Regions from separate parts of the Salinicola sp. CPA57 genome, predicted to be linked through region 3. Evidence: predicted binding sites of a transcription regulator. Region 3 holds the regulator's gene; each other region holds the start of a gene.
What was found. Region 3 encodes sigma-54, which starts transcription at its own class of promoters, with help from an activator protein. Its sites were predicted from a motif close to TGGCACNNNNNTTGCTNT; they were not measured.

Region 1 (7,740 bases), on a different contig from region 3:
CCCGAGAGTGGATATCGCCGAAGCTCTCGCCGAGGCTGTGTTCAGTGGCGACTATGCGATCGGCGCCACGATTCCGCGGGAGGTCGACCTCTGTGTGCGCTTCGGCGTCAGTCGGAGTACGGTTCGCAGCGCGCTGCAAAAACTGGTCAATGCCGGCCTGCTGGTGCGCGTCTCCGGCCAGGGTACCCGGGTCTGCGAGCTGTCGGCCTGGCATCTGCTCGATCCCCAGGTCAGCGCGTGGATGGCACGTTATGCCAAGCCCAACCCGCGGCTGCAGCGGGAAGTCTTCGCCTTCCGGGTGGCCGTCGAACCGTTCGTGGCCGGCCTGGCAGCGACCCACGCCACGGCTTCGGATCTGCTCGCCATCGAGACCGCCTACGAAGGCATGATCCGGGCGCTCGAACAGGCCGATCTGCGCTGGCAGGGCCACACGCATGACGACTACGACGTCGCCTTCCACGAAGCGATATTCGCGGCGTCCCATAATCTTATCTGGGCACAGATCAGCCACGTGCTCAAGCCCGCAATCGCGCTGATCGTCGAACGTTCCAACCATAGCGCCAAAGCGCTCGACGACAGCATGGCGCGCCATCTGAGGATGATGGAGGCGATCCGTCTGCGCCAGCCCGAAACGGCCGTGCAGGCGGCGCTTGCGGTGCTGGAACGGACCAGCCGCGATCTCGGCATGGAAGATCTGATGGCGAATCCGCCCTCCATCATGCTGCCGCTGCCGACACAAGCTCGCTAGCGTACTGGCGTTTCCCGGAATCGACTGAACTGAAAGCAACAGGTGATCCATGAAAATTACGCAACTCAAGACCTGGCAAGTACCGCCGCGCTGGCTGTTTCTCAAGATCGAGACCGACGAGGGCTGCTATGGCTGGGGCGAACCCGTGGTCGAGGGGCGCGCGGCCACCGTCGAGGCGGCGGTACACGAACTTTCCGATTATCTGATCGGTCAGGATCCGCATCGCATCGAGCACTTGTGGAACATCATGTATCGCGCCGGTTTCTATCGCGGCGGCCCGATCCTGATGAGTGCCATTGCCGGCATCGATCAGGCGCTTTGGGATCTCAAGGGGCGTGATCTCGGCGTGCCGGTGCATCAGTTGCTGGGCGGTGCCTGTCGCGACAGGATGCGGATGTACGCGTGGACCGGCGGCGACAAGCCCAGCGACGTCGGCGCCGGTGCCAAGGCACTGGTCGAGCAGGGCTTTACCGCGTTCAAGATGAACGGCACCGCCGAGATGGCGATCGTCGATTCTCACGCCAAGGTCGACGAGGCGATCGCGCGTGTTGCCGAGGCCCGCGATGCGGTGGGTCCGGATGTCGGCATCGGTATCGATTTCCATGGTCGCGTGCATCGACCGATGGCCAAGGCCCTGCTGCGGGAGCTCGAACCGTATCACCCGATGTTCGTCGAAGAGCCGGTGCTGCCGGAGCATCTGCCGAGTCTCAAGCACATCGCCGGCGGCCTTGGATACCCCATCGCCACCGGCGAGCGGCTGCACACGCGTTATCAGTTCCGTGATCTGCTCGTCGAAGGGATGGTCGATATCGTCCAGCCTGATCTGTCTCACTGCGGCGGCATCAGCGAAGGGATGAAGATCGCGACGCTCGCCTCCTGTTTCGATGTCGCGCTGGCGCCGCACTGCCCGCTGGGCCCGTTGACGCTGGCCGCGTCGCTGCACGTGGATGCGGTCAACCATAACGCCTTCATCCAGGAGCAGAGCATGGGGATCCACTACAATCGGGACAACGACGTGCTCGATTATCTGGTGGACAAGAACGCGCTGGCGATCGAGGACGGTTTCTGTGCGATTCCCCAGGGGCCGGGACTGGGTGTGGAGATCGACGAGGCTTTCGTCGAGGAGCGCTCCAAGGTCGGTCACCGCTGGCGCAACCCCGTCTGGACCCATGAAGATGGTTCCGTCGCGGAGTGGTAAAGGAGACAACATGAACGAGACACGCAAGTTCGCACTGGAAACGGCGCTGCGCGAGCGGCCGCTGGTGGCCATTCTGCGCGGGATCACGCCGGAAGAGATCGATGCGGTATTCGACGCGCTGGTGACGGCAGGCTTCAAGCTGATCGAGATCCCGCTCAACTCGCCACGGGCCTGGGACAGTATTGCCGCCATCGCCGGGCGTTGCCCGGATGACGTGGTGATCGGTGCCGGTACGGTACTCGACCCCGCTCATGCCGAGCGGTTGGCCGATCTCGACGCACCGCTCCTGATCACGCCCAATACCGACCCGGAAGTGATTCGCGCCGGTGTCGAACACGGCCTGGCGCCGATGATCGGCTGCATGACGCCGAGCGAGGCGCTGGCGGCGGCCAAGGCTGGCGCCACGGCGCTCAAGCTATTTCCGGCGGCCCGTCTGGGGACCGGCTATTTCAAGGATATCAACGCGATCCTGCCCAAGGGTTTGCCGGTGCTGGCGGTCGGCGGCATCGATCAGAGCAACATGAGCGAGTGGCATGCCCATGGCGTGGCTGGCTTCGGGTTCGGCAGCAATCTCTACAAGCCGGGACGCAGCGCCGACGAAGTCGGACGGATTGCCGCTGAACTGGTCGAGGAGTGGCAGCGGCTGAGCGAGGTCGCCCACTATGCCGATCAGCTGGAACGCGAGGCCGATGCATGAGCGGCAACACGCCCGATCGCCTGATCGTCATCGACTGGGGGACCAGCAACTTTCGCGCGTTTCTGGTCGATACGGCCAGCGGCGACGTGCTGGATAGCCGGCGCTCGGCTTCCGGCCTGCGCGCGCTGAGCCAGAGCGAGTTCCCGCACTATTGTGCGTCGCAGACCGACGATTGGCGCGAAGGCGGTTGGGTTCCGATCTATCTCGCCGGAATGGTGGGGTCGGCGCGGGGCTGGCACGAGGCGCCGCAGCTGGAGCTGCCGGCGACGGCTGCCGATCTGGCGAACAATGTGGTGGCCGCGCCGGGGCTCGATAACGTCTGGATCGTGCCGGGCGTCAAGCAGGTCACGCCCGAGCATGTCGACGTGATGCGCGGCGAGGAGGTCCAGGCGTTCGGCGCGCTGGCGCTGGCTGGCACCGACAGCGGCGATTGCTGCCTGCCGGGTACGCACAGCAAGTGGGCGCGTCTCGACGCTGGCCGCATGGTCGAATTCACCACCGTGATGACCGGCGAGCTCTATCACGCCGTGCGCTTTCACACCCTGCCGGGAGAGCCTGCCCGCGACGAGGCGCCGTTCGACGAGGCCGCATTCCGGCTGGGTATTTCCCGGGCCGGTCGCCCCGGTGGCGTGATGCATGCGCTGTTCGAGGCGCGCAGTCGTCATCTCTATGCAGGGCTGGAAGCGGGGCAGGTGGGCAGCTTCCTCTCCGGCGTACTGATCGGCGAAGAGGTGCATGCCATGCGCGAGGCTCGCCCCGGGCTCGACACGGTGCGTTTGATCGGCGCCGCGTCGCTGCGCGAAAGCTACACCATTGCGCTGGATTCGGCCGGCATCCGGGTCGAGGCGATAGACAGCGACCGGGCCACGCTGGCCGGCGTCGCCGCGATCGCGGCACGTCATGGCCAGCGCTGACGGTCAGCGTGCCACAGTGACGCATGGCGCTCGCGTCGATGCACCAAAAGCATGCATTAGCGGCTGCACAGCGGCGCGGAATCGCCGCCGACGGCCCGAGGCTTCCCCGAATGCCTCGGGCCGTCGTGTTTGGCATGATCCGTGCTACCTTCATCTATGCGACTGCTGACCGGCAGCCGATCGTGTACGACTTGAAGAGGTGATGCCATGCAGGTGATGCAATGACACAGCCGGCCCTGAACAAACCTCCCCTGTTGGTGTTTACCGATCTCGATGGATCGCTGCTGGATCACGACACCTACAACTGGCAGCCGGCGGCTGCGTGGCTTTCGCGCCTCGAACGCCAAGCGATCCCGGTCATTCCCACCACCAGCAAGACGCGCACCGAACTGCTCGCCTTGCGTCAGGAGCTGGGCCTCGAGCACACGCCGTTCATTGCCGAGAACGGCGCCGTCATCGGCCTGCCGCCATCGTGGCAGCATGCGCGACTGGATCGCGACCCTGCGTCTCCGGACGGTCTGGTGGTCAAGACCCCGAGCATGGACGTGGACTATATCCGCAGACGCCTGGACGTGGTGCGTGAACGTCACGGTCTGCGCTTTCGTCGCATGGGCGAAATGGCGTTGGCCGAGGTGCGGGAGCTCACCGGGCTCAGCACCGCCGGCGCCGAACAGGCCATGGCTCGGGAAGGTAGCGAGCCGCTGGTATGGGAAGACGACGATGCCAGGCTGCAGGCACTGCATGAGACACTTCGGGCAGATGGCCTGCGGCTGACCCGAGGCGGGCGCTTCTGGCATGTGATGGGCGCGGTCGACAAGGGCCAGGCATCGGACTGGCTGGTCGCGCGATTCGAAGCGCTGCGAGGCTATCGTCCGCAGACGATCGGGCTGGGCGACGGTCCCAACGATCTGGCGCTGCTGGCTGCCACCGACATGGCGGTCGTCATCGCCGCGAATCACGGTCAACCCATGCCGCTGGAGGGTTCGCGGATCTATCGAACCCGGGCGCCAGGGCCGGCCGGCTGGTCGGAAGGCGTCTCTCACTGGCTCACCCGGGAGCTGGGGTGGTCCGGTGATCTGGAGGATTAAGAGAGAGTCCCGGCGGCTATCTTTGGAGAGTCCCGACAACAGGCGTCAAGGACCGACGCCAGACGACAACATCACGAGGGCGGCTCATGAGTGACTTTTATCAGAACGGTATCGTTACCAACTTTCATAACCTCACGCGTCGCTCGGTGGAAGCGCTGGAGACCGATCTCAAGCAGTTCTCGCGCAGCCGGCCGATGGGGTTGATCCTGCCGTCGCTCTACTCCGAACTGGAAGGACCGGCGCTCTCGCATATCGTCGACGAGCTGTGCAAGGTGCCTTATCTCAGCGAGATCGTCATCGGTCTCGATAGGGCCGATCGCGAACAGTTCCTCAAGGCGCGCGAGTTCTTCTCGCGCCTGCCGCAACATCACCGCATTCTCTGGAACGACGGCCCGCGTCTTCAGGCCCTTCACCAGGAGCTGGCCCAGGAAAATCTGGCTCCCCAGGAGCCGGGCAAAGGCTGCAACGTCTGGTACTGCTCCGGCTATGTGCGCGCGTCCGGCAAGGCCGAGTCGGTGGCGCTGCACGATTGCGATATCGTCACCTACGATCGGGGGCTACTGGCACGGTTGATCTATCCGGTGGCCAATCCGCGTTTCCATTACGAGTTCTGCAAGGGTTACTACTCGCGGATTGCCTCCGGAAAGCTCAACGGCCGCGTGGCCCGGCTGATGGTCACGCCGCTGATCCGGGCCTTCAAGATGATCTACGGCCCGCTGCCTTATCTGGACTATCTCGATAGCTTCCGCTACCCGATCTCGGGAGAGTTTTCGATGCGTGCCGATGTGCTCGACGGCATTCGCATCCCCAGCGACTGGGGTCTGGAGATTGGCGTACTCTCCGAGGTGCATCGCAACTTCTCGACCAAGCGGCTGTGTCAGGTCGATATCGCCGATGCCTACGATCACAAGCACCAGCCGGTCTCGGAAGATGATCCGGCGGGCGGGCTGAATCGCATGAGCATGGATATCGCCAAGGCGATGTATCGCAAGCTGGCGACGCTCGGGGTGGAAATGAGCGTCGAAAGCTTCCGCACCGTCAAGGCGACCTACTATCGCGTGGCGCTGGATCTGATCGAAGCCTACGACCACGATGCGGCCATGAACGGGCTGAAGCTCGATCGTCACAGCGAGGAGGCGGCGGTGGAGCTCTTCGCCGACAACATCATGCAGGCCGGTGCGGCGTTCTTCGAGTCGCCGCGCGACAAGCCGTTCATCCCTAGCTGGAATCGGGTGCAGGCTGCCATCCCCGATCTGCAGGATCGACTCTACGAGGCGGTCGAGCTGGACAACAGCGGCGACGTCTGATCGTCACTGCTACCGAATCCGGTGATCGAACGGCGGTGCGGGCGGGGAAGCGCGGGGCGGACCTCTTCGCCCGCGCGATCCGTCTCCGCCAGTGGTCTCTCCGCGCATCTCCCCGATACGTCTTCCGATCCGGCTCTTCATTCCAGCCCGGCTCTTCATTCCAGCCCGGCTCTTCCATCCGTTAGGGCTGTACCAGCCACAGGCTGCGGTAAGGGCGCAGGATGTCGCGTTCGTCGGGATGCGGACTCCAGCGCTTGCCGTCCTTGAGGACATCGTACCAATCACCGTCGTTGAGCTCGTCGATCTTCAGCGGCTGGCGGGTGTCGCTGATGTTGTAGATCGCCAGCAGGCGGCGGCCATTGGCCAACGGTCCGCGTTCGATGGCGAAGATGCCCGCTGGCGTATCGAGCACCCGCTGGGTGGCTTCGGGATGGAAACAGGGTTCGCTGGCGCGGATGTTGAGCCGTCGTTTCAGCGACGTGAACGCCTCGCGGGTCGGCGTGCTGCGGCTGTCTATCAGCTCGTCCAGCTCTTCCTTGGGCCAGCGACGGCGATTGATCGAGCGCAGCTTGCCGCTGCGCTCGACCCCGCCGTGGTCATTGAGCGTCGCGGTCAAGCTGTGGAAATAGACGCCGGGAATGCCCTGCAGTGCCAGCATCAGGTTCTGGCTGCACAGGAAGCGTTCGACCTGCCAGGCATCGGCGCCTCGCCGGGTGCCTTTCATGGCGTCATAGTAGGTGATGTTGATTTCGTAGGGCGAGTCGCTGCCATCGGCGTTGGTTTTCATGCTGACGTAGCCGCCGAAGCGGTGCATCAGTTCGAGCATGATGTCGAGCTCGTGGGGTGGCAGCAGACCTTCGAGCGCTCGGACGCCGATACCGTCGTGACTGGCGGTGAAGTTGAAATAGGTACAACCCGGTGGCAGCGGAGGCAGGCTTCTTGCCCATTCGCTCAACGTCGTCGCATCGCCACTGGTCAGCGTGTGCACGAGCAGGGGCGGCAGCGTGAACTGGTAGATCATGTGCGCTTCGTCGGGCATCGCGGCCGGATCTACGTCGTGGTCCTGACGTTCGCGATCCTGACGTTCGCGATCCGGGCGCAGACGATCAAGGCCGAAGTAGCTCATGTTCTCCTGATGCGGCACGTTGGTCTCGGTGATCAGCAGGGTGCCCGGTGCCATGAAATCCAGAATGGCTCGCAGCAGGCGCACGATGGCATGCGTCTGGGGGAGATGGACGCAGCGGGTGCCGACCTCCTTCCACAGGTAAGTGATGGCGTCGAGACGAATGAGACGCGCGCCCTGCTGGACGTAGTAGAGCAGGATGCCGATGAACTCGAGCAGGACATCGGGATTGGCGAAGTTGAGATCGATCTGGTCCTCGGAGAACGTCGCCCACAGATGGCGGGTGCCGCGGCGTGTGGATACCGGCACCAGCAGCGGCGAATTGCGTGGCCGGGTGACCTGCGAGAGGTCCGTCTCCGGATCCATCTCGATGAAGTAATCCCGCCCCGGCTGGGTCCCGGAGAGATAGTCGATGAACCACAGCGAATCGCGTGAGACGTGGTTGATGACCAGGTCGACCATCAGATCCACCCGCGACGCGAGCCGCCGGACGTCCTGCCAGTCGCCGAGTTTGGGGTTCACTTCGCGATAGTGGATCACCGAGAACCCGTCGTCGCTGCTCCACGGAAAGAACGGCAGGACATGCAGGCCGCTGAACGTGCCGTTGAGACGGGTGGCGAGAAAATCGTCCAGCACTTCCAGCGGCGGACGCTCGCCATCGGTGA
Region 2 (7,740 bases), on a different contig from region 3:
GCACGTCTCCACCGGCGCCCTGGCAGCGGACGACCAGCTGGTCGTGACCATGAACGGCCTCTCCAAGAGCTATCGCTGTGCCGGCTTCCGCTCGGGCTGGATGATTCTCTCCGGCGGCCAGGGCAAGCAGAACGCCGAGGATTTCATCCAGGGCCTCAACATGCTGGCCTCGATGCGCCTGTGTGCCAACGTGCCGGCGCAGCACGCGATCCAGACCGGATTGGGTGGCTATCAGTCGATCAACGATCTGATCCTGCCCGGCGGTCGTCTGTTGGCACAGCGCGATGTGGTCTATGAAAAGCTCAACGCCATTCCGGGCGTCTCCTGCGTCAAGCCCAGGGGGGCGCTCTATGCATTCCCACGGCTCGACCCGGAGGTCTACCCGATTCACGATGACGCCCAGATGGTGCTCGACCTGCTGCTGCAGGAACGCATCCTGCTGGTCCAGGGCACGGCCTTCAACTGGCCGACCCCGGATCACGTGCGCATCGTGACACTGCCGTGGGCAGACCAGTTGGGTGATGCCATCGATCGTTTCGCGCGCTTTCTGTCACGCTACCGCCAATGATTGAAAAGGCCGCGCGTCATCGCGCGGCCGACCGCCCTCCTGAAATCTCCCTCTTGAAACCTATTCGCGAAAGCCGTATCTAACGGTTCATAACCGCCTGATTACCGGGCGATAACGAATAACAGACCAATCAACCGGCGCGCAAAGCGTCGGCAGCACCTTTCCACGACCGAGGGTAAAGACCGATGATGCGAATCATCCTGTTTCTGGCGACCAACCTGGCGGTGGTGCTCGTCGCCAGCATCACGTTGCGATTACTGGGCGTCGAGCCCTATCTCAATGCCAACGGGCTGAACATGAACAGCCTGCTGATCTTCTGCTTCGTGTTCGGCATGGCCGGTTCCCTGATCTCGCTGTTCATCTCCAAATGGATGGCAAAAATGAGCACCAAAGCCAAGGTGATCGAGCAGCCGGGCAATTCGACCGAGCAGTGGCTGCTCGACACCGTCCGCGAGCTGGCACAGCAGGCCAACATTCAGATGCCGGAAGTCGCGATCTTTCCAGCCCAGCAGTCCAACGCCTTTGCCACCGGCTGGAACAAGAACGACGCGCTGGTGGCGGTTTCGCAGGGACTTCTCGAGCGCATGCGTCCCGAGGAAATTCGTGCGGTGCTGGCCCACGAGATCGGCCACGTCGCCAACGGAGACATGGTTACGCTGGCGCTGATCCAGGGCGTGCTCAACACTTTCGTGATGTTCTTCGCGCGGGTGGTGGCCCAGGTCGTCGACAGTTTTCTGCGCGGTCGCGACAACGGCGGCGGCCTCGGCTTCATGGGCTATTTCGTGGTGGTGATCGTCGCCGAGATCGTGTTCGGACTGGTGGCGTCGATCATCGTGGCGTGGTTCTCCCGCTTCCGCGAGTATCGCGCCGATGCCGCCGGTGCCAAATACGCCGGTAGCGGCGCCATGATCAATGCACTGGCCCGACTGAAAGCCGAAACCGGCCAGCCGGACCAGATGCCCGACTCGCTGACGGCGTTCGCCATCACTACCGGGCAAACGCGCAAGATCATGGAAAAACTGTTTGCCAGCCATCCGCCGCTGGACGAGCGCATCCGCGCGCTGAAGGAGTCCGCCTACCGGGATTGACGTCCATTCGGGACGATGCCCGAGACGCTACAGGCCCCCTCCCAACGCCCCGCCCTGTGCGGGGCGTTGGCCTACCCCGACCCCTATCCGGCCAGTGTTACCTCGCGCTGCCCCCTTTCGGCAAGTCGACGACTCGATTCGGCACGCTCTGCGCCAAAGATGTGCAGACCTGCAACCCAGGCCGGGCCGTCGACCGGTGGAGGACGCGGATGGATAACCCTTTTCAGCGCCGCGGCATACAGCTTGCTTGGTCAGTGCCGACTGCCATAGCGAGGATCGAACCATGCCCCTACCCCAAGCCGACAATGACTACCCCCTGAGCGAAGTGCCTGACGATGCGCGCAAACCCTTCGCATCGCTGACCTTGCTGTTGCTGGGCTTCACCTTCTTCACCGCGACCATGTTCGCCGGCGGCCAGCTCGGTGCGGCGTTTCCGCTGGGAGAGCTGCTGGCGTTGATCGTGGTGGGCAATCTGCTGCTGGGCATCTATGCCGCGGCGATCGCCGGCATTGCCGCGCGCTCCGGTCTCAGCACGGCGCTGATGTCGCGATTCGCGCTGGGCGAGCGCGGCAGCGCGCTATCCGATCTGCTGCTGGGCATCACCCAGGTCGGCTGGTACGCCTGGGGCGTGGCCACCATCGCCAACGTGCTGGTCTCGACGCTGGGACTCGCACCAGACTGGGCGACTCCGCTGATGGTGCTGTTCGGCTTCGGTTTCTGTCTCACGGCCTTCATCGGCTACCGCGGCCTGGCTCTGCTCTCCAACGTGGCGGTACCGGCGATGGCGCTGCTGATTGCCATCAGCATGATCATCGCCTGGCGCGATGGCGGCGGCTGGACCGGACTGGCCGCCACCGCCCCCAGTGCCGAGCTGGGCTGGGCAGCCGGTATCACCATCATCTTCGGCACCTTCGTATCCGGCGCGACGCAGGCCAGCAACTGGAGCCGTTTCGCACGCACCCCGCGTCAGGCGATCACGGCGACCCTGTTGGCGTTTTTCATCGGTAATGGCCTGATGGTCTTGATCGGCGCCGTGGGAGCGTTTGTCTACCAGCAACCGGATGTGGTCGAGGTACTGATCCTGCAAGGCTTGACCGTCGTCGGGCTGGCCATGCTGTTCCTCAACCTGTGGACCACTCAGGACAACACCATCTACAACTTCGCCGCCGCCGGCTGCAACCTGCTGCGAACGCGCCAGCGTGGCTGGGTGACGCTGGGCGGCGCGGCGATCGGCACGCTGCTGGCGCTGGCCGGGATGGATACGCTGCTGGTGCCCTTTCTGATCGCGCTGGGCACCTGCATCCCGCCGCTGGGGGGCATAATCATTGCCGACTACGTCTTCCTGCGTCGCGGCCACTATCCCAGACTCGACGCTGCCAGGTTGCCGGCGTTTCATCTTCCCGGGCTCGGCGCCTATGCGTTGGCAACCCTGGGCGCCTGGTTCTCTCCATGGGTGCCCCCGCTGGTCGGCATCGCGCTGGCGCTGGCGCTCTACCCCCTGTGCTGTCGCTGTCTGGGCCAACGATCCATGAAGCCGGCACTATAATCCGCTCCAGCGAGGCCCAGGCCCGTTCAACGGCATCGAGATCGTCTGCATCCATATCTCTGGCCCGCGTGTATCCCCGGTGCAGGACATGAAGTTCTGCCCTATTCACGCTTGGAGAGACGCCAATGAAAACTCGACAGCTAGCCAGCGTTACCCTGACCGCCGCCCTGCTGGGTTCCTTCAGCCTCGTGGCAAATGCGGATGGAGTGCCGGCAGACGTACAGGTACCGGACGGCAACAAGGTCGCCATGGAAACGGTAGGCGTCGGCGAGATCACCTACGCCTGCGAGATCAAGGATGGCGCGCACGAATGGGTGTTCAAGGGACCGGATGCCAAGCTCAACGACGCGGACGGCAATCAGGTCGGCAGCTACTACGGCCCGCCGGCCACCTGGGAATCCAGCGACGGCTCCAAGATCACCGGTACTCAGCTGGCTACCGCGCCAGGTGGCGAGGGCAACATCCCCTTCCAGCTGGTCGAAGCCAACCCGGCCGAGGGTGAAGGACACATGACCGGCGTCAGCTACGTCCAGCGCCTGAACACTCAGGGCGGCGTGGCTCCGGACATGGCCTGCAGCGCCGACAACGAAGGCGCCGAGGAAGTGGTCGAGTATCAGGCTGACTATCTGTTCTGGAAAGCCAGCTGATCAACAGACAATGCCAGCTGATCGACAATGCCGACTGATCGACAATGCTGGCTGATCTGCCAACGCAGTGGATGACTCCACGCTCATCCACAGGCCAACACGGGCTCGCCATGACGAGTCCGTGTTGCGTAGTATGAGACTCATCAGCCCCGACCGGGGTGCGCTTCAAGGAAAGTGCGTGTGACAGACGACACAGCAGCGCTCAATCAGTCGACGTCCGATCATGGCGTTCTGCTCGAAGCCTGTGCCAAAGGGGACCGCCACGCGCTTCAGCGGCTCTACGCGCAGGAGGGATCCCGCATGCTGGGCGTGGTGATCCGTATCGTCGGCGATCGCGGCATCGCCGAAGACATCATCCACGACGCTTTCGTGAGCATCTGGAACAAGGCCCATACGTTCGATGCCCAACGCGGCTCGGGCAAGACATGGATATTCAGCGTCACGCGTCACTTGGCACTCAATCATGTCAGAACCCGTCATCGGGAAGTGACCGTCGATGACGATACGGCCGAAAGGCTCGATGCCGAGCGATCACAGGAGGCGGCTACGGATACCCAGGATCATTTCGACTGGCTCGGCCATGGAGAGCTGGATCGCTGTCTCGGGCAACTGGCGCCGGAGCGACGCAACTGCCTGTTCCACGCCTATGTCGACGGCTTCAGCCATCAGGAGATCGCTGCGCGCCTGGATCGTCCCCTGGGGACCGTCAAGGCCTGGATCAAGCGAAGTCTGGCGGCGCTGCGTGAGTGCCTGTCATGACCGACCATCTCGAGCCACTGTCTCCTCTCGGACCGGACGAGACCGACGACCTGGCGGGCGAATACGTTCTGGGTACGCTGAGCGCCGAACGGCGCGACGCGGTCGAACATCGTCTAGCCCATGACGCGGCGCTTCGAACCGCTGTCTGGAGCTGGGAATCGCGATTGCAGCCTTACACGGCGTTGGCCGAGCCGGTAGAGCCGACGCCTCATCTATGGCAGCGCATCGAGCGAAGCCTCGACCACCAGGATGGGCCGGTTTCGACGCTCCCGGCGGATCGATCGCCATCCAGGAACACGCTCTGGGAACGGCTGTGGGACAGCGTCACGGTGTGGCGAGGCGTGAGTTTCGCCAGCGTGCTGGCGGTCGCTGGCCTCGCTGCCATGCTGGCCTTGGCTCCGTCATCTGCGCCGTCGTCCCGTTATCTGGTGGTATTGATGACACCCCAGCACACCCAAGCCGGCTGGGTAGTCGAGGCGAGCTCATCGCAGCAGCTCAGTCTGATACCGGTCGGTACTTTCGAGGTGCCACCGGGCAAGGCGCTGGAATTCTGGACCAAGGCCGACGACTGGAGCGGGCCGGTCTCGCTGGGTCTCGTTCAACCCGGAGAGTCCCAGCAGCTTTCGCTGAAGAACCTGCCACCGCTGGAAGACAACCAGCTGTTCGAGTTGACGCTGGAGGACGCCACGGGCTCCCCGCTCGATCGCCCTACCGGCCCGATTCAGTTCATCGGTCGTGCCGTCGAACTGTAGCGCATCGCAACTCTGCAGCGGCGTGGGCCGCTGCAGGACACCTTCCGACACTTGATGAGAATGGTTGACAATAACGTCCTTCGCGCGCCTAATTGGTTGACACTATCAACCGAAAAGGCAGCCACATGCCAGGCATGACGGTCGGCGAGCCCCTGCATCAGCTCATGCATGCCTACAAGCGCGCGCTGCGCCAGGCATATGCCGAAGCCGAGCTGGACCTCACCGTCTCGCACATTCGCACGCTCAAGGCGATTCGTAGCCAGATGCCCTGCACCGCGCAGCATATCGCGCATCGCACCCAGCGCGACAAGGCCCAGATCACTCGGCTACTTCGCGATCTGCTCGACGCGGGCATTATCGCCAAATCGCCGCATCCGGATGACCGGCGCAGCCTGATTCTGTCGCTGACTGCCCATGGCCAAGCCGTGATGAAGCAGGTCGATACCTGCGAACGCCAGGCCCACGCGCGGCTGTCGAGCGGCATGACCCAGGCCGATCTCGAAGCCTTCCTGCGCCTGTCGAGGTTGATGATTTCCAACCTGAATTGATCGGGAGTTTCGATGCCAAAACCCGCACCCAGACCCTATACCGTGCTGAACCGACGACTCGTCACGCCCCATATGCTGCGACTGACGTTCGGCGGCGAGGGCATGGCTGAGTTTCCAGCCGACCAGGAAAGCGCCTACGTCAAGCTGATCATTCCGACCGATGACGACGCGCGCGACACGCTGCGCACCTACACGGTCCGCCATCAGCGCGAAGACAGCATCGATATCGACGTCGTGCTGCACGAAGATGGTGGCCCCGCCGCGACCTGGGCCGCATCGGCACAACCGGGCGACACGATTCTGATCGGCGGCCCGGGACCGGTCAAGCGCCTGCCGGCAGCAGCCGACTGGTATCTGCTGGCAGGCGACATGACCTCGCTACCGGCGATCGGTGCCAACCTGGAACGGCTGCCTCCAGACGCCAGCGGCTACGCCATCATCGAAGTGACCAGCGAAGCGGACATTCAATGGTTCGACCTGCCCGCGGGCATGCGGATCAACTGGTTGATCAATCCGCATCCCGGCAGTGACAGCGATCGTCTGGTCACGGCGCTGCGCGAGTTCGATTGGATCCCGGGCACGCCGGGCATCTGGGTCGCCTGCGAGTTTTCGGCCATGCGCAAGCTGCGTCGTCATTTGATCGATGAGCGCGGCGTCGGCAAGCGGGACATGTACATTTCGAGCTACTGGAAACTGGGCAGCAGCGAGGATGGGCATCGCACCGTCAAGCGCGAGGACGCGGAAAGAGAGGAAATCGAGAGCGCCTAGCCCCGAGGATGTCGGCACGGGCGCTCTCTGGCGGGGCAAGACTGGGCTATTTGCCCAGCTTGACGCTGAAGCCGAACCCTTCCATGGCGTCGCGAAGACCGCCCTTGTTCTTTTTCAGCTCGACCCGCAGCGTCTGAAACTCCCGCCGTGACGGGTACTCGCGACGATAGGCATCGAAGCCCGCCGCCATTCCCAGACGCCGCCGGTAGCGATCGAACGCCAGCATGTCGCGGCGAACGTCGTAGCAGGCGCGGGCACATAGCGACAGCGCTTCCAGCGGCGGTGTCCAGCTGTGCAGCACGATCTTGCGCAACCATGGGTCGGGCTTGAGCTGACCGAGCTTCTTGCGCGCCGGCAACCCGAAATGACGCATGGCCGCCTGGTAGATCATTTCGGTGCCCAGCATCTTGCCGTCGACACTGTAGCCCGCGATATGCGGCGTGCCGATATCGACCAGCTCGAACAGCGCCTCGTCGACGCCCGGCTCATGTTCCCAGACATCGAGTACCGTACGCAGATCGGCCTGACGTTCCAGCCGCTCGCGCAATGCATCGCCATCGAGACAGTCTCCGCGGCCGGCATTGATCAACACCGTACCCGGCTTGAGCGCATCGATACGTTGACGATTCATCAGATGATGAGTGGCGTGTTCGCCATCGGCCACCAGTGGCGTGTGCAGGCAGATGATGTCGGCACGGTCGATCAACGTGTCCAGATCGAGAAAATCTTCGCGGTTCTCGGCCTCGGCGCGTGGCGGGTCGCAGATCAGGCAGTCGACGTCCAGATTGTCGAGACGCGTCGCCAGGCGTCCGCCGACGTTACCGGCGCCCACGATACCCACCGTCTTGCCGGACAAGGAAAAGCCGTCTTCTTCGGACAGCAGCAGCAGACTGGAGAGCACGTAGTCGACCACGGATTCGGCATTGCTGCCCGGCGCGCTGGCGAAGCCGATGCCACGTTCGGTCAGAAGGCCCGTATCGATATGATCGGTGCCGATGGTGCAGGTGCCGACGAACTTCAGCTTGTCGGCGCCCTCAAGCAGTGCGGCATTCACCGGAGTGATC
Region 3 (7,740 bases):
TGATGGCGTGGCCACGCGTGACAACGTGTTCATCGACCGGGGCAGGCTGGCGAGTTACATGCTGGCGGCTTACAGTGCCCGCCGGCTGGGACTGCAGACCACCGGCAACGCTGGCGGTGCGCGTAACGTCCGCATCCAGGCACCGACGGTCTCGCTGGAGAGCCTGATGCAGCAGATGGGCACCGGCATCATGGTGACCGAAATGATGGGGCAGGGGCTCAATCCGGTTACCGGTGACTATTCGCGGGGCGCGGCAGGCTTCTGGATCGAGAATGGCCGGATCTCTCATCCGGTAGAGGAGTTCACGGTGGCGGGCAATCTGCGCGAGATGTTCGCCGGTCTGCAGGGCGTGGGCGACGATGTCGACCGGCGCGGAAGTGTTCAGACCGGAAGCTGGCTGCTCGATTCGATGACTATCGCGGGGCAGTAAGCGCGATCAGGAGCGAGAACGAGAGCCAGCGACAGTCGCCAGTCGTCGCTGGCTCTCCCGTTGCCAGTGTCGGCGTGCGGCGCCTCCGGATTCCGCGCCTTCGGCTTCAGCCGTCGAGCCGATCCCTGATATAGGTGATCTCGGTGCGACCATGCGGCGCCGGGGTGCCGTCCTCCCCGAGATTCACGAATACCATCCTGTCGATGGTGAGGATGCTCTTGCGCGTGATCTTGTTGCGCACGTGGCACTCCAGCGTGATCGAGGTGTTGCCGAAATGAGTGGCGGTGATGCCGAGTTCGATGATGTCGCCCTGGCGGGCACTGGAGACGAAGTTGATCTCGGAGATGTACTTGGTCACCACCTGGGCGTTGCCCAACTGAATGATGGCGTAGATCGCCGCCTCTTCATCGATCCAGCGCAGCAGACTCCCGCCGAACAGCGAACCGTTGGGATTGAGGTCTTCGGGCTTGATCCATTTGCGGGTGTGGAAGTTCATGTGAGGTTCCTCGCTGACCAGAGCTGCTTGAAGGGGCGCTGAAGGGGGCGATGTCCCGCTACAGATAGAAGACCGTCGCCAGCCCCAGAAAGGCGACGAAACCGACCACGTCGGTAATCGTTGTCAGCAGGACGCCGCCGGACAGCGCCGGATCGATCTTGAATTTCTTGAGCATGACCGGAATCAGGGTGCCGGCCAGCGTCGCCACGGTGAGGTTGATGACCATCGCCATGGCAATGATCTGGCCTAGCCGGATATCGTCGAAGCGGAAGACGGACATGGTGCCGACGACCACCGCCCAGATCAGGCCGTTGGTCATGCCGACGAGCAGCTCGCGGACCAGTAGCCAGCGGACATTGGCGCCGGAAACGTGCCCGAGCGCGATCCCGCGAATCAGCACGGTCAGGGTCTGTGAACCGGCGATGCCGCCCATGCTGGAGACGATCGGCATCAGTACTGCGAGTGCCGCGATCTGCTGAATGGTGTCTTCGAAGAAACCGATGGCGATGGAGACGATGGTTGCCGCGATCAGATTGATGCCGAGCCAGAACGCGCGGCGACGGCTGGTCTTGAGCGCTGGCGCAAAAGTGTCTTCGTCCTCGTCGAGACCCGCCATGCTCATGACCTGGTGCTCGGCGTCCTCGCGAATGACGTCGACCACGTCATCGATAGTGATTCGGCCGAGCAGCTTGCCGTCGATACCGACCACCGGCGCCGATATCAGATCGTGCTTCTGGAACAGTGTCGCGACATCACTATCCGAGGCGGTGGCCTGGATCGCGTGGAAATCGGTCTCCATCACCTCGCGCACCAGCACCGAGATATCCGAGACCAGCAGCCGGTTGAGCGACAGGATGCCGATCAATTCATCGCGTCGAGTGACGACCAGCAGGGTATCGGTAGCATCCGGCAGTCTTTCGTGACGGCGCAGGTAACGCAGGACGACATCCAGCGTGATGTCCGGGCGGATGGTGATCGCGTCCGGGTTCATCAGGCCGCCGGCGGTGTCCTCCGGGTAGGAGAGAACCGCTTCGACCCGCTGACGCTCCTGCGCCTCCATCGACTGGAGGACTTCCTGGATGACCTTGTTGGGTAGCTGCTGCAGCAGGTCGGCGAGGTCGTCGACGTCGAGGCCTTCGGTTGCCGCCAGCAGCTGTTCCGCGTCCATGCGGTTGAGGAATTCGATCTGGACGTCGTCACCCAGATACTGCAGCACGTCACCGTGCAGCTCGGGATCCAGCAAGCCCCACAGGATCTCACGCTCTTTGGGTGGCGATGACTCGAGCAGGTGAGCGACGTCCACCGGTGCCAGACCACGGTTGAGCATGCGCCGCGCTTGATCCAGCGCGCCGCTCTCCAGCGCTTCGTTGAGCTTGGCCAGCCGGGGCTGCAGCTTTTCCGGATTGTTGCTCATCCTGAACGGTCATCCTTGAACGACTGGCGATAGGCCGAACATTCTACCATCGTCGGAGGAAATGACGAGGATGGAAAACGCTGTTCACGAACGATGCCGATGGCTGTGAGCGTCACTCGTCCTCGTGGAAACGCGCTTCGAACAGGCCGACGATCGCATCCATGGCAGCGTCGGCATCGTCGCCTTCGGTCACCACGGTCAACTCGGTGCCGCAAGGCGCGGCGAGCATCAGAAGGGACATGACATTGGCGGCATCGGCCTGGCGTTCGCGATGGTGGACGGCAACGCGAACGGCGAAGGGTTGGCAGCATTGAACCAACTTGGTGGCCGCGCGGGCATGTAGCCCGCGGCGGTTGGTCAGGCGAAGTTCACGTGTCGGCATCGCGCTTGGGGGATCCTGCGTTTTGTAGTGGTGCATCCTGCAACGCTGTCTCTCGCGGCCTCGATGCTGGCGAGAGGGCGGTCTGGATACCGAGTTCGCGATGACGAAGTCGGATGTCCGCGGATTCGTGATGAAAGTGGCGAGCCAGGCGCTCGATCAGGTAGACCGAACGATGCTGGCCGCCGGTGCAACCGATGGCCACCGTCAGATAGCTGCGGTGGCTGGCCAGATAGGCCGGCAACCAGCGATCCAGCCAGGCATGGATATCACCGGCCATGGCGTGGACGTCGGAATAGGACTCGAGGAATTCGACGATCTGGGGATCGCGGCCATCGAAGGCGCGCAAGCCCGGGTCCCAGAACGGATTGGGCAGGCAGCGGGCGTCGAACACCATGTCGGCGTCCAGCGGAACGCCTCGCTTGAAGCCGAAGGATTCGAAGGTCAATGTCAGACGACCGCCGGTATGCCGCGCGACCTGCTCGCCGATTCGCGCACGCAGGTCATGCACCGAGAGTCCTTGAGTGTCGATCACCAGGTCGGCCATGCGGCGAATCGGTGCCAGGTACTCCTGTTCGTGATCGATCGCTTCGGCCAGTGTCATGTCGTTGCCGCGAGTCAGCGGATGACGACGGCGGGTGGCCGAGTAGCGCTCCAGCAGGATCTTGGCATCGGCGGTGAGATAGACGACCTGAGTGTCGATTCCGCGTTCCCGTACCGCGTCCAGCAATACGGGGAAGCGCTCGAGCGCTTCCGGCAGGTTCCGTGCATCGATGCTGACTGCCACGTTAGGGCGCGTTGGCGGCGCGCTGCGAAGTTCATCGATCAGTGGCGCCAGCAGGTTGGCGGGAAGATTGTCGATGGCGTAGTAGCCAAGATCCTCCAGTGCCTGCAGGGCGATCGACTTGCCCGAGCCGGAGCGACCGCTGATGATGACCAGTTGCATGCGTAATGTGTCCCGATATCAGCCGTCGTCGCTGGGCTGGTGATGACGAATGGCCTCGCGCAGGGCCTCGTGCAACGCCTGCTGTGATTCGGCGTGGCGCAGCTGCTGCCTGACGCTGCTCTGATTCATGATGCCGGCGACCTCTGCCAGCAATGAAAGGTGCGTGTCGTCCGCTTCTTCCGGGACCAGCAGCACGAATACCAGATCCACCGGCTCGCCATCGATCGCATCGAAGTCGATGGCATCTTCCAGGCGCATGAATCCCGCGATCGGCACCTTGCAGTGCGGGCTGCGGGCATGGGGAATGGCAACGCCGTTGCCGATCCCCGTGCTGCCCAATCGCTCGCGACCGATCAGGCGGCTGAAGACTTCCTGGCTATCCAGGCTGGGTGTGTTTTGGGCGACGAAGGTGCTGAAGAATTCCAGCAGACGTTTTTTGCTGCCCCCCGTGACCCCGTAAAGGGTGCGTTCGGGGGGCAGGATCTTTTCCAGTGTCATCATCAGGCGTTAACGGGCGCCGGCGCCTTGGGCGCGGGCTTGTGCCTTCTCTTTGTGTTTGACCAGTTGGCGGTCGAGTTTGTCGGCGAGCGAATCGATGGCGGCATACATGTCGGTATCGCTGGCGTCGGCGTGTAGATCGGCGCCGGCGGCATGCAAGGTCCCGGCGGCCTGTTGGCGCTCCTTCTCCACACTCAGGGTAACCTGGACATTGGTGATGTTGTCGTAGTGACGCTCCAAACGAACGAGTTTTTCTCCGACGTAGTCTCGGAGGGCATCGGTCAGGTCGACATGGTGGCCGGTAACGTTCACTTGCATGACACACTCCTGTTGCGGCAGATGGCACTTCTGATTGTAACCCTTTTCAGGGCACTGCAAAGGCATCGTGATGGATCGGGATCGGATTGGCGAGTGCCAATCGATGCGTCTCGCCGAATCGGCGTGACGATAGTATGACGTCAGGACAGGCGTTTGCGTTCACTCGATGAGGGAATGCCCATCGCTTCCCGGTATTTGGCCACGGTGCGCCGGGCGACGCAGATATCGGACTGGGCGAGCAGTTCCACCAGTTTGCTGTCGGATAGTGGTTTCCTGGGGGGCTCTTCGCCGATGAACTTCTTGATCCGGGCGCGGATCGCGGTACTCGAATGGCTGTCGCCGTCACCGCGCTGGCCGCCAACCTGGCTCGAGAAGAAATACTTGAGCTCGAATACGCCGCGCGGGGTGTGGATATACTTTTGCGTCGTGACACGGGAGATCGTCGACTCGTGCATGTCGACGCTGCCGGCGATGTCGGCCAGAATCAGCGGTCTCATCGCTTCTTCTCCGCGATCGAGAAAGTCGATCTGGCGCGCCATGATCTCCCTGCCGACACGCAGCAGCGTATCGTTGCGGCTGGACAGGCTCTTGAGCAACCAGCGGGCCTCCTGCAGATGCTGGCGCAGGAAGGTGTTGTCGTCGCTCTTGTCGGCCCGTTTGATCAGCGCAGCGTAGTCGGGCTGGATACGCAGCCGGGGCAAGGCCTCGGCGTTGAGCTCGATGCGCCAGCCTGCCGGAGAGGGCGTGGCGACGAGATCGGGAATCACGTAATCGTCGCGACGGATATCGAAGCCCTGACCGGGCCGAGGGTCCAGCGTGCGAATCAGTTTGATGACACGGTCGAGCTCGTCGTCCTCGAGTCGCAGGCGTCGTTTGAGCAGCCGTCGATCATCGCCGGCCAGCGCTTCGAGGAATTGTCGCACCAGGCGTTTGGCTTGCGGTAGCAGCGGGGTATCGCCATCCAGCGTGCCCAGCTGTAGCAGCAGACATTCACGCAGATCGCGGGCACCGACACCGGTGGGGTCGAACTGCTGCAGTCGCATCAGCATGTGTTCGAGATCGGCCGTGCTGATGCTGTCGCTGCGCTGGGCGCGGAGACTGATCGTCAGCTCGTCGAGCGAACCGATGAAGTAGCCGTCGTCATTGATCGCGTCGATCAGGCACTCACCCAGCTCCCGCTCGCGGTCATCGAAATCGCCCATCGCCAGTTGCCACAGCAGATGGTCGTGGAGCCCGACGGCGGCGGCGTTGCGATCGAAATCTGGTGCGTCTTCGCTGCCGCTACCGTTGCCCAGCGCGCCGGCGGTAGCGTCCTGGTAGGTGTCGCTCCAGTCGCTGTCGAGCGTCAATTCGTCGGGGATATCGGTGGCCCACTCGTCCTCCTGGGTCTCCGAACTCTCGAGTTCCTCATACGGCTCCTCCAGCTCCAGCATCGGATTGGACTCGAGCGCTTGCTGAATCTCCTGGCAGAGATCGAGCGTCGACAGCTGAAGCAGTTGAATCGCCTGCTGAAGCTGAGGCGTCATGGTCAACTGGGTGCCGACTCTAAGTTGCAGCGAGGGCTTCATGGACATGGAGAAGGGGCGTCACGATCAACGAGAGAAACGTTACGTTACTGGTTGATTTAACGACATGCAACGTTTTATGCAATATACATGCCACCCGTGGCGGGGTGAGTGACTCCAGCCACCGGTGGCATGCCGTACGAGAGCAAGGATGGCGGACTATAAGCGGAATTCGTGACCCAGATAGACGTCGCGAACGCGCTGGTTGTCGAGGATCGCTTCCGGGCGGCCCTCGGCGATGATCTGGCCGTCGCCGACGATATAGGCGTTGTCGCAGATGTCCAGCGTCTCCCGCACGTTGTGATCGGTGATCAGAACGCCGATTTCGCGGTCACGGAGTTGGCGAATGATGCTCTTGATATCGCCGACCGAGATCGGGTCGACACCCGCGAAGGGTTCATCGAGCAGCACGAAGGCCGGCTCCGTGGCCAGCGCGCGCGCGATCTCGACGCGTCGACGCTCGCCACCGGATAGGCTCATCCCGAGATTGTCACGAATATGCTCGATGTGAAAGTCGCCGAGAAGCCGCTCGAGCTGGGCGCGTCGTCCGGCACGATCCAGGTCCTTGCGGGTCTCGAGGATCGCCATGATGTTGTCGGCGACGCTCAGTTTGCGGAAGATCGAGGCTTCCTGCGGCAGATAACCGATCCCGGCCTGAGCGCGGTCGTGCATCGGGGCGCGGCTGAGGTCCCGCTCGTCGATATGGACGCTGCCGGCATCGGCCTTGACCAGGCCGACGATCATGTAGAACGACGTTGTCTTGCCCGCGCCATTGGGGCCGAGGAGCCCAACGATGCTGCCCTGGCGAAGAGTCAGGCTGAAATCATGGACGACGCGACGTCCCTTGTAGCTCTTGGCCAGATTGGTGGCCGTTAGCGTTTTCATGGATACGATCCTTGTGGCAGCGCGACGCAACGTGATCCGGGGCCGGTAGTCATCACCGGTGTCGGTCCCGAATCGGCGCTCAATTCATGGCTGGAACGGTGACTTGGCCGATGGCTCGAGAAGATTGCGCGAACGATTGACTGTCAGGGCGGCTATTGAGACGACGGAGAGGCGTCACGTGGCGTCAACGTCATGCGGACGCGACCGTCACTGTTGCCATCGCTATCCTGGCTGGCCCGGGCCTGGATGCGGCGCGAATCGAGATAGTATTCGACGTAGGCGCCGTCGAACGTGTCCCCGGCCTGGTGCAGCTCGGCATTGCCGATCAGCTCCACGCGACGCTCCGCGGCATGATAGACGACGGTGTCGCCCCAACCCTTGACCAGATCCTCGTCGGGCGCCGGCTTCTGCTCGAGGTAGGCGCGTTCTCCGCCACCGCCCTTGGCGGTGACCTGGCTGACCTGGCCGTTGGCGCCCCGCTGGATGTCGACGCGTGCGGCCTTCAGGTTCATGCTGCCTTGCCGCATGTCGACGTCGCCGGTATAGACAGCGGTGCCCTGACGGTCGTCGATCTCGAGCTGATCGGCGGCGATCTCGATCGCCGCACTGGCATCGCTTTCCAGAGCGACGGCCGGAAGGCTGGAGAAGCCCAGTGCGGTCAGCACCAGAATTTGCCCGAGTTCTCGCCTCATGATCCTTGATCCTTGGGTTGCTGTGACTGAGGTTGCTGTGGCAGGTGACCCTGCACGTTGTCGGTCAGACGCATACGGTCTTCGTTGATCCAGGCGTCGAAGCGATCGCCGCGCATG

Region 1: the regulator sigma-54 is predicted to act here: its motif matches at 3,688-3,705, upstream of DOM36_RS17295 (HAD-IIB family hydrolase).
Region 2: the regulator sigma-54 is predicted to act here: its motif matches at 1,889-1,906, upstream of codB (cytosine permease).

What each region holds. Positions count from the first base shown of each region.
Region 1 is NZ_PZJR01000016.1:127,559-135,298, reverse strand. Features, by position in the region: gene DOM36_RS17315 (FCD domain-containing protein) at 1-748, shown strand, start outside; gene dgoD (galactonate dehydratase) at 798-1,946, shown strand; gene DOM36_RS17305 (2-dehydro-3-deoxy-6-phosphogalactonate aldolase) at 1,957-2,643, shown strand; gene DOM36_RS17300 (2-dehydro-3-deoxygalactonokinase) at 2,640-3,557, shown strand; gene DOM36_RS17295 (HAD-IIB family hydrolase) at 3,779-4,645, shown strand; gene DOM36_RS17290 (glycosyl transferase) at 4,732-5,952, shown strand; gene DOM36_RS17285 (sugar phosphorylase) at 6,134-7,740, opposite strand, start outside.
Region 2 is NZ_PZJR01000009.1:177,694-185,433, reverse strand. Features, by position in the region: gene DOM36_RS10695 (pyridoxal phosphate-dependent aminotransferase) at 1-568, shown strand, start outside; gene htpX (protease HtpX) at 754-1,656, shown strand; gene codB (cytosine permease) at 1,940-3,202, shown strand; gene DOM36_RS10680 (DUF3455 domain-containing protein) at 3,328-3,849, shown strand; gene DOM36_RS10675 (sigma-70 family RNA polymerase sigma factor) at 4,030-4,608, shown strand; gene DOM36_RS10670 (anti-sigma factor) at 4,605-5,360, shown strand; gene DOM36_RS10665 (MarR family transcriptional regulator) at 5,486-5,908, shown strand; gene DOM36_RS10660 (siderophore-interacting protein) at 5,921-6,676, shown strand; gene pdxB (4-phosphoerythronate dehydrogenase PdxB) at 6,723-7,740, opposite strand, start outside.
Region 3 is NZ_PZJR01000012.1:22,537-30,276, forward strand. Features, by position in the region: gene pmbA (metalloprotease PmbA) at 1-430, shown strand, start outside; gene DOM36_RS14760 (hotdog domain-containing protein) at 537-926, opposite strand; gene mgtE (magnesium transporter) at 985-2,340, opposite strand; gene DOM36_RS14770 (HPr family phosphocarrier protein) at 2,453-2,722, opposite strand; gene rapZ (RNase adapter RapZ) at 2,709-3,665, opposite strand; gene ptsN (PTS IIA-like nitrogen regulatory protein PtsN) at 3,684-4,163, opposite strand; gene raiA (ribosome-associated translation inhibitor RaiA) at 4,173-4,481, opposite strand; gene DOM36_RS14790 (RNA polymerase factor sigma-54) at 4,622-6,055, opposite strand; gene lptB (LPS export ABC transporter ATP-binding protein) at 6,206-6,931, opposite strand; gene lptA (lipopolysaccharide transport periplasmic protein LptA) at 7,084-7,623, opposite strand; gene lptC (LPS export ABC transporter periplasmic protein LptC) at 7,620-7,740, opposite strand, start outside.